Regions from separate parts of the Gardnerella swidsinskii genome, predicted to be linked through region 2. Evidence: riboswitches for the same ligand, from Rfam matches in the RefSeq annotation. Region 2 holds a riboswitch; the other holds the start of a gene.
What was found. Region 2 has a riboswitch for thiamine pyrophosphate ahead of K9E37_RS00025 (ABC transporter permease). Riboswitches for the same ligand answer to the same signal wherever they lie in the genome.

Region 1: it holds a riboswitch for thiamine pyrophosphate, as region 2 does, so the genes downstream of both, thiC (phosphomethylpyrimidine synthase ThiC) here and K9E37_RS00025 (ABC transporter permease) in region 2, are expected to answer to the same signal.

The regions. Positions count from the first base shown of each region.
Region 1 is NZ_CP083176.1:251,515-259,741, forward strand. Features, by position in the region: gene K9E37_RS01070 (methionine ABC transporter ATP-binding protein) at 1-680, shown strand, start outside; gene K9E37_RS01075 (methionine ABC transporter permease) at 683-1,363, shown strand; TPP riboswitch at 1,428-1,533, shown strand; gene thiC (phosphomethylpyrimidine synthase ThiC) at 1,531-4,188, shown strand; gene K9E37_RS01085 (peptidylprolyl isomerase) at 4,519-5,055, opposite strand; gene K9E37_RS01090 (MiiA motif-containing surface protein) at 5,291-8,227, opposite strand, start outside.
Region 2 is NZ_CP083176.1:3,656-11,882, reverse strand. Features, by position in the region: gene folP (dihydropteroate synthase) at 98-1,237, opposite strand; gene folK (2-amino-4-hydroxy-6-hydroxymethyldihydropteridine diphosphokinase) at 1,291-1,791, opposite strand; gene K9E37_RS00035 (L-lactate dehydrogenase) at 2,049-2,963, opposite strand; gene eno (phosphopyruvate hydratase) at 3,158-4,453, opposite strand; TPP riboswitch at 4,664-4,788, shown strand; gene K9E37_RS00025 (ABC transporter permease) at 4,778-5,593, shown strand; gene K9E37_RS00020 (ABC transporter substrate-binding protein) at 5,761-6,759, shown strand; gene K9E37_RS00015 (ABC transporter ATP-binding protein) at 6,910-7,647, shown strand; gene mfd (transcription-repair coupling factor) at 7,685-8,227, opposite strand, start outside.

The sequences.
Region 1 (8,227 bases), 250 kb from region 2:
CAACTTCCGGCAAAATTATTATTGACGGAAATGATATTAGCGAAGTAAAAGATAAAGAACTTGCAAAAGTACGCACTAATATTGGCATGATTTTCCAGAATTTTAGCCTTTTCCAGCAGCGTACAGTATTGCGAAACGTCACTTTCCCATTAGAGCTGAATCACACTGCAAAAAAGGAACGAGAAGAACGCGCAAACTACTTACTTGACTTAGTTGGTTTACAAGATTTTGCAAACCGCTACCCTAGCCAGCTTTCAGGCGGACAGCAGCAGCGCGTAGCAATTGCACGAGCATTGGCGAATAATCCGTCGATTATGCTTTGCGACGAAGCAACAAGCGCACTTGACTCCACAACTACTGCGCAAATCCTTGATTTATTGAGCCGAATTAACCGCGAACTCAACGTAACGCTTGTTATTATTACGCATTCGCTGGCTGTAGCACGAAATATTTGCGACCGAGTTGCAATGATTGATGGCGGACGCATTGTGGAATTAGGTGACACTGATACGCTTTTTGCAAATCCACAAAGCGATATTTTGCGAACTCTTATTGCAGATGAAAAACAGGAAAATCATCGCGCTAAAATTACAAGCACGATTGCAAGCGAGCTTAACAATAAGCCAGAAAACGCACAAACAGACGAACAAACAAACGCGCTTACCAACGAGGTGAAATAACAATGTTAGAAGCTGCTACACAATTTTTTAACGACTACGGCAACTTACTTATTGAAGGCGTGCAAGACACACTCGTAATGACATCAGTTGCAACACTTTTTGCATACCTTATTGGACTTCCAGTTGGCGTACTTCTCATTACATCAAACAAAAAAGGCATTTGCCCCAACGCGCCAATTAACGCAGTTCTAGGCTGGATTGTTAACATCGTGCGTTCTGTGCCGTTTATTATTTTATTAGTTGCAATAATTCCTTTCACTCGTCTCATAGTTGGCACTTCTTTGGGAGTTCCTGGGGCTATTGTGCCTCTGGTGATTACGGCTGCACCATTCGTTGCTAGAGTAGTTGAACAATCTTTAGCCGAAGTTGACGGAAGCTTAATTGAAGCAGCACAAAGCTTTGGAGCAAGCAAATTGCAAATTGTTTGCAAAGTGTTGCTGTGGGAAGCTTTACCTTCGCTAATTCGCGGAGCTGCGCTTACATTTATTACGCTTTTTGGATTCTCCGCAATGGCTGGAACAGTTGGCGCAGGCGGACTCGGAGACATTGCAATACGATACGGATACCAGCGTTATCAATACGATGTGATGACAGTTGCTGTTATCCTTTGTATTATTCTCGTGCAGATTGTGCAAAGCTTGGGAGATTTTATTTCACGCGCAATCAATCATCACGAACGCTAAAGAAATTCGCAACATACCCACCACCAATTAAATGCACATAATCGTGTAAACTTGCTGGTAATTCGACATTTTGCAGGGGTGCTTTCGAAAGAAGGCTGAGATGGTATTAGTTTGCCTAACCCTTCGAACCTGTTAGTTAATACAACGTAGGGAGCAACGATTTTAGTATGACATCGAATTATCCGTACGCATCAATGCGTAATCAATTTAATCTAAGCGCCTGCTTTATTGCAGACCCACAAGCTTGTAATAATCGTCCGCTTACCGATATTGTCGATGATGCTTTGCGCGCTGGAGCGACTTTTATTCGTCTTCATTGCAACAATGAAAACGCTAAAGAAATCACTACTATTGCACGCGATATTGCACAAATCATCGAAGACAATAACAAATGCGATTCTGTAACTTTTGTTATCGACGAGCGTGTTGATGTCGTTTGGCAAGCTCGCAATCAAAGCATCAAAGTTGACGGAGTGCATTTAGCACAAAGCGACATGGAGCCTAGAGAGGCTCGCGCTCTTCTTGGCGAAGATGCTGTAATCGGCTTATCTGTTGAAACCGAAAGCTTAGTTAAAGTAATAAACGAACTTCCAGATGGATGCATTGATTACATTTGCGTAACAGCAATGCGCAATCCTGAAGAAGGATGCGAAAGCACTACTGCCGCTTACGAATTGGAAGCAAATCACACAACGCTGGACGAAGCGAAAATTAATACGATTTGTTCCGCAAGTGATTTTCCAGTTCTAGTTGGCGGAAGAACTGCACTCGACGATATCGATACAATCGCTCACACCAAGGCTGCAGGATGGTTCGTTTCTGAAGCATTGTATTCTTCAGAAACACCAGAATCAACTATGCGTGAATTTGTTGAACATTGGAAAGCTGTGCGAGGTGAAGAAAAGCACGGCTACGCTAAGCGAGTGATAGTTGCAGAAAATTCTGAATCAAAATCTTCAGAAACTCAAGAAAAGAAGCCAACTTTTATTAATGCGAAAGAAGCAAAGGATGCTGCGAAATTAGCTAAACAACAGCGAGTTGACGTTGCAGCTCGCGGATGCACTCAGCGCGATAAAGCTCATATTCGCAAAACAACTCCAGTTCATTTTGAGTATGAATATGGTTCTTATGATTTGGAAGTTCCTTATACGGAAATTAAGCTTTCGGATACTCCTGGCGTAGGTCCTAACCCGCCTTTTAAGGATTACAATACAGAAGGTCCAAAGTGCGATCCGAAGGAAGGTTTGGCTCCGCTTCGCCTTGACTGGATTCGCGACCGCGGTGACGTTGTGGAATATGAGGGTCGCAGGCGCAATCTTCAAGACGACGGCAAGCGCGCAATTAAGCGTGGTAAGGCTTCTAAGGAATGGCGTGGACGCACGCATAAGCCAATGAAGGGCGCGGATCATCCGATTACACAAATGTGGTACGCTCGCCACGGAATCACTACTCCGGAAATGCAATATGTTGCAACGCGCGAAAATTGCGATGTAGAGCTGGTTCGCGAAGAAGTTGCAGCCGGACGTGCTGTAATTCCTTGCAATATTAACCATCCTGAAGCTGAACCTATGATTATTGGCTCGCGCTTCTTGACTAAGCTCAACGCAAACATGGGTAATTCTGCTGTTACGTCATCTATCGACGAAGAAGTAGAAAAGCTTACGTGGGCCACGAAGTGGGGTGCGGATACCGTTATGGATCTTTCCACCGGTAACGATATTCACACAACGCGCGAATGGATTTTGCGCAACTCCCCTGTGCCAATTGGAACAGTGCCAATGTATCAGGCTTTGGAAAAGGTTGAGGATGATGCTTCTAAGCTCAGCTGGGAGCTTTTCCGCGACACTGTTATTGAGCAGTGCGAGCAGGGCGTTGACTACATGACTATTCACGCTGGCGTGCTTCTTCGCTACGTGCCGCTTACTGCAAACCGCGTAACCGGTATTGTTTCTCGTGGTGGCTCAATTATGGCTGAATGGTGCTTGCAACATCATCAAGAGAGCTTCTTGTATACGCACTTTGAAGAATTATGCGAGATTTTCGCAAAGTACGATGTTGCATTCTCTTTGGGTGATGGTTTGCGTCCAGGTAGCTTGGCTGATGCTAACGATGCGGCTCAGCTTTCCGAGCTTATGACGCTTGGCGAGCTTACGAAGATCGCTTGGAAGCATGACGTACAGGTGATGATTGAAGGTCCTGGTCACGTGCCATTCGACACTGTGCGTATGAATATTGAGATGGAAAAGGCAATTTGCCAGAATGCTCCATTCTATACGCTTGGTCCTTTGACTACGGATACCGCACCTGGCTATGACCACATTACTTCCGCAATTGGTGGCGTGGAGATTGCGCGATACGGCACCGCAATGCTTTGCTATGTGACTCCTAAGGAACATTTGGGGTTGCCTAACAAGGATGACGTGAAGCAAGGCGTGATTGCGTATAAGATCGCTTGCCACGCAGCTGATCTTGCTAAGCATCATCCACATGCTATGGATCGCGACAACGCAATCAGTAAGGCTCGCTTTGAGTTCCGCTGGTTGGATCAGTTCAACTTAAGCTATGATCCAGATACCGCAATCGCCTTCCACGACGAAACACTTCCTGCAGAACCGGCAAAAATGGCGCACTTCTGCTCGATGTGCGGACCAAAGTTCTGCTCGATGGCTATTTCGCAAAATATTCGTAAGCGTTTTGGCGGAGCAGCTCAGCAGGAGCAGCTCGTTGAAGAAGCACGCAGTCAGGCAATTGCCGATGGTATGAAAGAGATGAGCAAAAAGTTCCAAGAATCCGGCTCATCGTTGTATCAAAGCGTGAAAGCATAAAATGATGAGGTACGGAAGTGCGGAAGCAAAAACTGAATTGCAAGTGCTTCAATAACAATACTTACAACGAATAATAATAGAAGAAGGTTGATATGAACCAAAGCGAGTTTTATAGTGAGCTATTATGCTTGCTATAAGACTCGCTTTCTTTATATCCGCATTTAAATTCTATTAATACAACCTTTCCGTTGCATGCGTTGTAAAGTTTCTGCCGCCTTACAGCAAAAATCCGACATTTTCTGTACACAAGCGTATAGAAAATGTCGGATTAGCAATTAAGAACTTTAGTATTAAAGAATATTAAAGAGTATTAAATCAAATAACGTTTAATCACAAAACTTCAATAGAAATAATACCTACAGGCTCAAGAGGAGCATCAGATCGATCCGTTGCGACAGCCTCGAGCTTATCGACAACCGCCTTCGATTCATCGTCAGCAACTTCGCCGAAAATTGTATGGTGGCCATCAAGCCATGGAGTTGGCACAGTTGTAATGAAGAACTGCGAACCGTTAGTGCCATGCAAACGACCGTCACGACCGCGACGCTTTCCAGCATTTGCCATAGCGAGCAAATAAGGCTTATCGAACTTCAAGGATGCGTCAATTTCATCGTCAAACTCGTATCCAGGACCGCCAGTTCCATTGCCGAGTGGGCAGCCACCCTGAATCATGAAATCCTTAATGATGCGGTGGAAAGTTAAACCATCGTAGAATGGCTCATGCGAAGGTTTTCCACTGAATGAGTCAAGCCACTCGCGCTCACCAGTAGCTAAGCCAACAAAATTTTTGACGGTTTCAGGCGCTTTACTGTCAAACAAATTGATTTTTATATCGCCTTCAGAAGTATGCATAATAACTGTAGTCATGTGGTAATTCTCCCATATTTTCACGACTGTTTCAATTCGTGTTAGATAAAAATATTCGCATACAAAAATGCCTCACTTTGCGTAGTAAAGAAAGACGCAAAGTGAGGCACTTTTACATTAACTTCATTATGCTAATTAACTCAATACTCAGCAAACTTACTGAATACAATTAAGCAAACATTAAGCAGCTCTAAAACTAGCTGATCTGCAATAACCAGATCAGCTAGCAAATATTCTACTTATTACTGTGGCGAGAAGTACCACGACGCTTAGCTGAGAAAAGCGCAGCACCAGCAGCACTAAGAGTTGCAGCAAACAAGCCAAACACAGACACGTCACTACCAGTCTTACTAAGCTGAGCAACACTACCACTCTTCAACACCTGAGCGCGCACAGAAGCACGAACATCAGCCGCATGAGCCTTAGCAGACGCCAAAGCCTTACGAGCAGCAGAAAGCTTCTTAGCCGCAGCATCAACCTGAGCCTGAGTTGCGTTAGGATCAGCAGCAACCTTCTTAGCCTCAGCCAAAGCAGCATCCAAAGCCGCCTGAGCCTTAGAAACTTGAGCATCAGCCTGCTTCACAGCCGGATTGCTTTCAACCGCAGCGTTCACAGCAGCAGAACTTGCGCCATTAGCATTATTAGCGTTAGCGTTGGCAGCATTGGTGTTAGCAGCGTTACCTGCATTACCCGAGTTTACGCCAGCACCAGCGTTACCATTACCAGCATTTCCAGGCTGTGAATCAGACTCAGCACCCTGAATCTGAACATTCAACTCACCCTTATCCACAGTAGTAGGCGCATTATCATTCACACCATAACCAGCTTCAGAACCAGAACCAGGAGTTGGTTTCTTACCGTCAAGAGCCTCTTCAGCTGCCTTAAGCTTTGCAAGAGCAGCGTCAACAAGCTTCTGCTTTTCAGCTTGAGTCTTAGTTGTTACATCTTCCTCGCCTGCAGCAGCCTTCTTCGTACCAGTTAGCTTATCGATAAGATCCTTAGCATCTTGAAGAGCCTGATCAAACGCAGTCTTCTTTTCCGTCGTAGTAGAATACGTATACCTATCTGAGTTCTTAACGTTGCTATCCTTATCAATCTCTTCTTGCAACGGCTTGGTGTTAACACCATCCAAAGCAAGGCGAGCCTTAACGAGCTTGTCAAGAGCGTCGTCAACAGCCTTCTGCTTTTGAGCTTCCTGCTCAGGAGTAAGAGGAGTCGAGTTAGGATTCTTCGCGTTCTCATTCTCTTCGTTAGCAGTCTTCAAAGCAGCTTCAGCCTCAGTCAAAGCCGCGTCAAACGCATCCTTCTTATCTTTAGAAGCGGTGGTATAAACCGAATCACCCTTAGTTGCAGGAGTTGCCGTAGCGTCTGGCTTAAGAGCCTTATCGTTATCAACTTCCGCCTGAAGATTAGCGGTATTAACACCAACGCCCTTAACTGTGTTGTCAAGATCCTGCATTGCCTTAAGAAGATCCTTATACAGCTCATTAACCTGATCCGCATCCTTAGGATCGCCATTAGCTTTGTCTAGCACGGCTCCAGCAGCAGTAGCAGCATCGTCAAACGCTTTCTTTTGCTCATTGCCTTCTTGCAGACCCTTATACTTGTCGCCCTTAGCGAACTTATCAGCGATCTCTTTCAGCTTTTCAAGACGAGCCATGGCAGTATCGGTTGCAGTAGCATTGGCAAGCGCGTCGTCGATGTCGTCAGAAGTTGTACCGTCAGCGTTCTTGTGATCAGAAGCATCAGTATCTTCAATAATCTTCTTGAAAGCTTCCTTCTGCGCATTGTTCAAATGATCAAGCGCAGCAATCTGCTTCTTAGCATCCTCTATCTTCTTAGCCTTCAAAGCGCGATTAGCAATAGCAGTTGGGTCGCCAATCTTCTTTGCATCATTGATGTCATCAATAGCCTTCTGCTTTTCAGCATCTGGAAGATCACTATCTTGAATGCGTTTCTTCTGATCTTCCTTTTCTTTATTAAGTACAGACTGATCATCGTATGTGTTCTGAGAAGTATCGCGCTTGCCCTTAGCATCTTCGATTGCCTTGTTTGCGTCATCAAACGAAGTTTTCACGCCATCAACAGCATTCTTGATGTCAGAAGGCTTTGTTGCACTGTTAACAGTGTTCTTGGCATCATCGATTGCCTTAGTGGCAGCTTCATACTTATCTTTAGCTTTTGCTTTCTGCTCATCATTCAACGCCTTGTATGCTGCATCAAGTTCTGCCTTCTTAGCATCAAGCTTGGCAATACCAGCATTCTTAGCATTCTGCTCGTTAATTGCGTTCTGGCGCTTGGCTGCGTCAAGATCATTCTTAATCTCTTCTGCAGTAGCAGCAGGATCCTTCTTTGCAAGAGCATCTTCCAAAGCAGTGAGTGCTGCATCCTTCTTGCTTGGATCAGAACCAATTAACTCCTTAAGAGCCTTATCGTCCTCGCTACTAGAATTGCCGTGGCTTAGGAACGGAAGCGCGCCAGCACTAACATCCTTGTGCGCTTCATTAAGATTATTAGCTTCATCTAAAATCTGCTGAACTTCTTCAGGAGTCTTAGCACCAGGCTTGGTAGCATCCCCACTCTTTCCATTCAGCTTTTCCTTGAGCTTATCCTTTTCATCTTGAGTCAGATTGCCAAGACCATCAATTGCATCAGAAGCTTTCTTTTTCTTATCCTGTAGCTCTTGCTTCTTCTGGTCCTCCTGCTTTTTATCTTCCTCTTTTTTCTGCTCTTTTTCCTTATTTTCTTTGTCTTTCTTTTCTTTTTCCTTTAACTGTTCAGGAGTTACATTATTCTTGCCAGCCTGCTCGTTGGCCTTCTTAAGAATATTCTGAATATCATCAGCACCTTTAGCATTATCAATCTCATTCTTATACTGGGTTTTTTGCTCCTCAGTAAGCTTTGGATTGCGGTCGATAAGCTTCTTCGCATCATCCTTCATCTGCTGGAGTTGACCAGCATCAGGCGTTGGCGCAGGGGTTCCCGCCTTCTTATAAGTTACCTTAACGGAGAACAAATCATTATTAGCAGAATCCTGGAACACAAGTGTTGTAAAATCACTATTCTTATATGTAACCTTTGCAATGCCATTAGCATTAGAAGTTGAGCTAAGCTCCATCTTAACTGTATCTGTTTTTGGCGTGAGACTCGTAGGAACGTTATACGGCGCCTT
Region 2 (8,227 bases):
ATTTACAGTCACGCTACATTTACAGTAACTCACATTTATTCGTTATTAAAATTAAAAAAACTGACGAACAAAACTGCAAAAAAATATTCAAATTTTTCTACTTAAACCAGTAATTTCTATTAATAACATCGATCATTTCAACTAATTGCTTTGTTTCTGCAATATCATGAGCACGTATTACACGTCCACCAGCCATAAACATCGCTGTTTCTGCAACTAAAGTGACAGGCAAACGATCTTCTTTATCTAAATTAAAAAGCTTCTTACCAAAGCCTTTTCTAGAAATCGCAACCAGTATTGGTCGACCAAAACGATGCAATTGATTAATATTGCGCATCATTGCATAATCTTGTTCACCATCAGCAACCTTTGCATAGCCAATTCCTTGATCAAGAATAATCCTATTTAAGTCAACTCCTCCATCAACAAGCATTTTTAAATTATCGCTAAAGAATTGACACATAACCTTTGTTAAATTGTCATATTCTGTATCTCTATTGCTATGCATTGTTACTAATCCAACGTTAGAATCTGCCATAAGCTTTACTTTTTCTGGAGAATCAAACGCACGAACATCATTTATAATATCTACGCCAGCTTCAATTGCAGCTTCCATTACAGGTAACTTGTAAGTGTCTACTGCTACAGCAATTTGAGGATAATTTTTGTGAATATACTTAATAGCAGGCATAACGCGACTTATTTCCTCTTCTGGAGTAATTTCTAAATAACCGCCAGGTTTTGTAGTTTGACCGCCTACTTCTATAACATCAGCACCAGCTTCAACTATTTCTTTAATATGGCTATTTACTTCGTCTTCACTTTGGTACTTGCCGCCATCATAGAATGAGTCAGGAGTAATATTCAAAATCGCGTAAACTATCGGCTTGTCAAGTGTATCAAAGCAGAATCGCCCTGCATTCCACACAATTGCTTTTTGCTTTAATAGCGAGCGCAAACTTGCAAGTAATTCTTGATCTTCGTACCATGCTTTTTCGCACTCTTGCATAAAAGGTTTAAGAGCAATAAGCGGCAAAATGAAGTCAATAGAAGACTCGGAAACTTTGATAGCTGTATCAAAATGATCGAGAAAATCAGCTACTTTGCTTAAATCGTTTTCGCTAATATTTTCCCACGTGCATAAAATTTTTTGATTTACACAAAGATCCTGCAGCAACGCTATATCTGCAATACTTTTAGAAGACGCATTCTCCAAATCGCTTTCAATAATTCGCATTTGTATTCTTTCTTTCTAAAACCTCATATTTAAAACTAAATTTATATTCCAAACTAATTAAAAACTTCGCTACTTTCAATAATATTAATCCAATTAGTGTCGCTAGTTTTATTAAGCTTATCTTGGATGAGCTCATGATAATTAGCATCGTCTGCGCTTATTTCAAGCAAAGGAACTAATACGAATCTGCGATTATCTCTTTCTTTGTGCGGAATCGTAAGATTTTCACTTTTTATAGTTTGACCACCAAAATCAATAATATCTAAATCGATTGTTCGAGGACCCCAACGAACTATGCGCTTTCTGTGAAGACGCTGTTCAATATCATGAATAAAATCAAGCAATTCAAAAGCTGTTAAATCAGTGTCCAAGCGTAAAGCAATGTTATAAAAACTGTCTTGCACTACGTCACCAACTGGTTCAGTTTCATACACTGAAGAAACGATAATATTGCTTATATGCGAATTTTGCTTCAATAGCGAAACAGCTTGACGCAAATTAAGTAATCTATCACCTATATTACTTCCAACACTTATGTATGCACTAGAAATCATATTTCCCCCAAAAAAAATAATTCAATTTATAGTTAAAAGTATATATCATGAACAGTTAGGACTAGCCAACTTTATAAATTCAAATAATAAATAAGCTAATATCAAAAATTTTTATAACAAAAATGTCGCTGTAAATTCAATACTCTTGAAGAGCAATCAAACCTACAACGACATTTTTCAATACGCTTTTATCTAAAATCTGTAAAATATTTTAGATTCAAAAGTAGTATTTTTTAGTTATTTTATTTTTGACTTATCTATTTTGCTTGAGCTTTACTCAAAATTGTATCTGCAGAATGTTGCAATTTTTGCAACTCTTCTTGAGTCAAATCAAGCTGGCATTGCTTAACAATTCCTTCTCTACCAACAATTGCTGGGTAAGAAAGATAAGAATGGTATTCTTCGCGATAGTTTGAAACAGGCATTTGCTCTTTAGAATCCGAAAGAACTGCATCCACTAAACGAACTGCAGCAGCAGCAATACCGTAGTTTGTGTACTTCTTTCCGTAGAACACAGTAAAACCGCCTTCGCGAGTTTCCTCATCAATAACGTCTAAATCCATGTTCTTTTCTTTAATAAGCTCTGTTATAGGCTGCTCAAAGACCTTAACAGTAGACCACGCAACGAATTGCGAATCACCGTGCTCTCCTAAGCTATATCCCTTAACAGCCTTTGGATGCACGCCAAAGAACTTGCCTACTGCACGATGCAAGCGCGCAGAATCAAGCAAAGTGCCAGTTCCAATAATCTTTTCGTAAGGAAGACCAGTAGCTTCCTTGTAAAGCTGGCAAATAGCGTCGCAAGGATTTGTTATGTCGATTAAAACACCGTGGAATCCAGAAGCCTTAATCTTTGCACCAACTTCTGCAACTTCCTTACGATTATACTTAAGCTCTGCAAAACGATCTGGATGAGGAACGTCTAAAAGCTTTATATGACCCAAGGCGCTTACGATTACCTCTACGTCTTTTAATGCTTCATAATCATTAACCGTAATATTAACGTTAAAAGGCACATTATCCATTGAATCTTCAAAATCCAATGCGTCGGCATTCACCTTTGCCTCATTAGTATCATAAAGATACAAATCATCAGCGTGACCGCCAACAACAAGTTGATGCGCTACTGCTGCACCAACGTTTCCCATGCCTATAACTGCTACTTTTCTCATATGAAACATCTCCTTCCGTTTTTAGTTTTCCATAAAAAATAGCACTATTTTGATGAGAATAAAAGTAATGTTAGAAAAATTTATATATTTTTTCAAAAAATCGCTAAAATATACGAAAAACGGTCAGCCGTAAACACGACTGACCGTTAAAACTCAAAGACTCAAGAAGCCACTAAGTTACTTAAAACTAAAAGTTACTTCATATACTTCTTGCAAGCCTTGAATGCGCTGTAACCAGCATACTGAGCGGTAGAACCAAGCTCTTCCTCAATCTCAAGCAAGCGGTTGTACTTAGCAATACGCTCGCCACGAGCAGGAGCACCAGTCTTGATTTGGCCAGTGTTCTTAGCAACAGCAAGATCAGAAATGGTGGTATCTGGAGTCTCGCCAGAACGATGGGAAACCATAGAAGTGAAGCCGTTCTTAGTTGCAAGCTCAATAGCGTCGAGGGTTTCGGTGACGGAACCAATCTGGTTCAACTTCACGAGCAAGGAGTTAGCTGCACCAAGCTCAATACCCTTAGCCAAACGCTTTGGATTGGTGACAAGCAAGTCATCGCCAACGAACTGCAAACGATCACCAAGACGCTTGGTGATTTCTGCCCAATCATCCCATCCTTCTTCCTGGAATGGATCTTCAATGGAAACGATTGGATACTCGTTGATGAGCTTCTCGTAGTAATCAAGCATGTAAGCAGATTCGCGCTCTTCGCCATCGAAACGATACTTACCAGTTTCCTTGTTGTAGAACTCAGAGGAAGCAACGTCAAGAGAAATACCAATCTGCTTGCCTGGCTCGTAGCCAGCGGCTGCGATTGCATCCATGATGTACTTCAAGGAATCCTCATTGGACTTCATCTTTGGAGCGAAGCCACCTTCGTCGCCAAGACCAGTAGCCAAGCCTTCCTTCTTCAAAACATTCTTCAAGGTGTGATAAACCTCAACACCAGCGCGCAAAGCATCGCTGTAGGTTGCGAAACCGTATGGAGAAATCATGTATTCCTGAATATCGGTTGCAAAATCAGCGTGAGCACCACCGTTCATGATGTTCATGTTTGGAACTGGAAGAATGTGACCATTGGTGCCGCCAATGTAGCGGTACAACGGAAGCTGAGCAGACTCAGCAGCGGCGTAGAGAGCAGCGAGGGAAACGCCGAGAATTGCGTTAGCACCAAGCTTGCCCTTGTTTGGCGTGCCATCAAGCTCGATCATCGTCTCATCAAGAGCGCGCTGATCGGTGGCATCCATGCCAATAACCTTAGGAGCGATTACTTCGTTGACAGCCTTAACAGCTTCCAACGTGCCCTTGCCCTGATAACGGGACTTGTCGCCATCGCGACGCTCCCAAGCTTCTGCTTCACCAGTAGAAGCACCAGAAGGCACTAAACCAATACCCTGAGCGCCATCTTCGGTCTCCAAATAAACCTGAACAGTAGGATTTCCACGAGAATCCAAAATTTCGCGTGCATATACGCTTTCAATAGCTGCCACAACTACTCCTTTATACCTATGGGTTGTGATGACTCTTTTAAGACTAGTGCGTTTTATGGACGTTATATTGAGTACCAGCGTATTTATGCCGTGAACGTTCACAATATTTTGATTCAACTCGAGTCATATGAGCCAATTGTATATTTTTAAGCAATATTGTTTATAAATATCGATTTAAAATATACTTGTCCATACCCTTAAGTGATAATGACCTCAGACACGGGGTGCGCAACTACATCGTGCCAAACAACAATACATATAGTGTTGCGCTGAGAATACACTCGTTGAACCTGATATAGCTAAAACTATCGAAGGGATTGTCGCATGACTTACAGTTCGCCTAATAAAGCGAAGAACATATTGAAGATTGCATTTAAAGCGGTATCTTCATGTAAAGTGTGGATTTCAACTATCCTCATTTTGGTTTTGTGGTTTTTCACAACTCTTTCTCCAACCGAAGACCGTTCTTTGCCATCCCCATATGAAGTAATACAAGCTTTTATTGATTTAAACAACGAAGGCATATTATTAAAATCCTTAGGAATAAGTATTTTACGAGTTCTTTTAGGACTTTTGTTAGGAATTATTTTTGCTGTTCCAGCAGGAATACTTGCAGGAGGCAGTAAGCTTGGCAATATTGTAGTTGATAAACCAAGCCACATGTTGAGGTCAATTCCATTCCCGGCTTTAGCTCCAATATTAATAATTTTCCTCGGAATAGATGAAACGATGAAAATAGCACTTATAGCTGTTGGCGTTTTTGGACCTATGTACGTTAATATTCGCGACGGAGTTCGTAATATTGATTCAAAACTTCTTGAATTAGCGCAGGTTTATCACGTTAAAAAATCTACTATTTTTATATCTATTTTGCTTCGCGGCACACTTCCAAGTTTTATGACAGGTTTGCGATTTGCAATATCTGTAGCATGGGTTGCATTAGTGACTTGCGAAACAGTTAATTCTTCTATTGGAATTGGATACATTCTTTCAAGAGCACAAGAATTCTTTAGACCAGATCAAATGATGGCATGCGTTATTATGTACGCAATTGCAGGTCTTGGATCTGAGCTTACTGCAAACATATTAGAGTATCTTCTTATACCTGAACGCAGATTAAATAAAAAATCACGCCAATAATCTAGTAATATCAACATTTTTCTAAAGTTAACTACTTTTTAAAATGCATTAAATTGCTTTTTAAGAATTAGTCAATATTTAGATTCAACAACCAAATAACAACAACCAAACAAACAACAGATAAACAAAACAACAAACAAAACAACAAACAAAAGGAGCTGTATATCATGGCCAATTTAAAAATGCGATTTTCTAAAAAGAGCATTATTGCATTAATCTGCGCTGCTTGTGCAACTGTATCTCTTGCAGCTTGCGGAAGCTCACAAAAATCATCAAACGCTTCTTCAAAAGAAGATGCTGGAACTATGAGAGTTGCTTATCTTTCTACAGCAAATTATCTAACTACTTTGAAAAATGAGAAATTCCTTCAAGAAGAATTTGGAAAATCTAAAGTAACTTACACTGGTCCTTACACTCCAGTTGACGGTCTTACTGCTGTGATGAGCGGAAATGCAGATGCTACAACTACTGGAACTGGACGCTTCATTGATTTGATTGCTGAAGGACAGCCATGGGTAGCTTTTGCGCTCGAATATTACAATGGTGATTCTCAAGGAATCGTTGCATCCGCAAAAAGCGGAGTGAAAACACTAAAAGACTTATATGGTAAGAAAGTTGCTATTATTCACAACGGTGACACTGGCGATTACATGCTTCACCGCGCATTTGATAAAAGCGGTTTAGACGTTTCTAAAGTTAACAAAGTTGAGATGAGCCCTAAGAACTTCCAGGCAGCATTTACTTCTGGACAGATTGACGCAATTTCCTCATTCGATCAGAATCTTGCTGCAGCAATGACAACTCCAGGCGCAAAATTGCTTGTAAATGCTAAAAAGTACGGCAATATGAACGTTACTATTCACATTGTTTCTAAGAGCTTTGCCAAAAAGCATCCAGATCTTGTTAAGAAGATGTACAAGGCTCTTGTTCGCGAAGCAGAAAAGTCTCATAAAGAAAACAATGTTATTGGAAACGCTTACAAGCAGCTCGGAGCAAGCGAAACTATTATTAAGCAAATTGAAAAGTTTGACAATCCAACTATTCGTCCAATCGATGAAAAAGGTTTGAAAATGATGGAAACTCAGGCCAAAGAATACGTGAAATATGGTTTAATTAAGCAAGCTCCAAAGAATTTGAAAGATTCTGTAATGGATTGCACAAAGTAAATTAATTCATTTATCCATAAAACACATATTCATAAAAAACAAAATAAAATATCAAAATAAAATAATATATAACTGATTAATCAAAATTAAAACAAAGTTATATAACAAGATTATATAAACATGATTTAAAGCAACGCAGTAGGAGTAAATATGAACACTCAAATAGAAGAAAACTATGAGACTAAAGATAACTCTTACTGCGTTACTCTAGAACATATTGGCGTGACTTTTAAAAATAACGCTAAAATATTACGAGATATAAATCTAAATATTAAAAAAGGCGAATTCGTATCTCTAATAGGACGCTCAGGATGCGGAAAAACCACTCTTCTTAAAGTTATTTCAGGATTAATCAAACCTGATTCTGGAACAATAAACGTCACACAACATCAAGCAATAGGTTTCCAAGATGCAAGATTAATACCATGGCTAACAGTAAGTAAGAACGTAGTTTTCGGCATGCAAGGAAACAAATCAGAACTAAAATCTATTGCAGAAAAAGCTCTTAACGATATGCAACTTAATAATTATGGTTCGAAATGGCCATCAGAACTTTCAGGTGGTCAAGCCCAACGAGTCTCATTAGCTAGAGCTTTAGTTCATAATCCTGAATTACTACTTTTAGACGAGCCTTTCGGAGCATTAGACGCTTTAACTCGTTTAGACATGCAAGATTTGCTTGATAATCTAAGGCAAAAACATGGCTGGACCACGATAATGGTCACGCACGATATTTCCGAAGCAGTAAGACTTTCTGACAGAATTCTTATGATCAAAGACGGAATTATTGAGAAAAACTGGAATATTGATCGAAGCCAACTTGATGCACAAAAGCGTCCAAATAATCACGTTGAAATAGAAGACGAACTACGCATGGCATTGCAATAAATATTTTTAACACTTATATTGCAACAGATATTACAAATCACCACGCTAAGTCTTCAAGTAATTGCTTAGACCACTTAAGAATATCTGATTCACTCATTGAACCAGACCCGAGTGAAGATTCAAAAGGAGCTGGAACAATAAGCATATGAGTAAGAGGACGATACTGCAATCCTCTATAAATACGCTTCAAACGCATCATCACAGACTCTTTTGGATCGATGCCAACAACTCGTACTGATTTTCCTTGAGAGCTGATTTGCGTAATACCAATCTCGCGTGCTTTAAAACGCAAACGAGCAACATCACACAAAGACTCAAACTCTTCAGGCGGATTACCAAAGCGATCAAGAAGCTCATCGTGAAGTTCTTGCAAATCACTATTATCCTTAGCAGCAGCAAGCTTCCTGTACGCTTCCAAACGAAGCTTGTCAGAAGCAATATAATCAACTGGAAGAGAAGCTTCAACGGGAAGATCAATAGTTACGCAAACAGGCTCAACTCTTTCAGGTTCCTTATATTTTTCAACAGCTTCAGAAACCATACGAACATACAAATCAAATCCAACACCCTCAATGTGTCC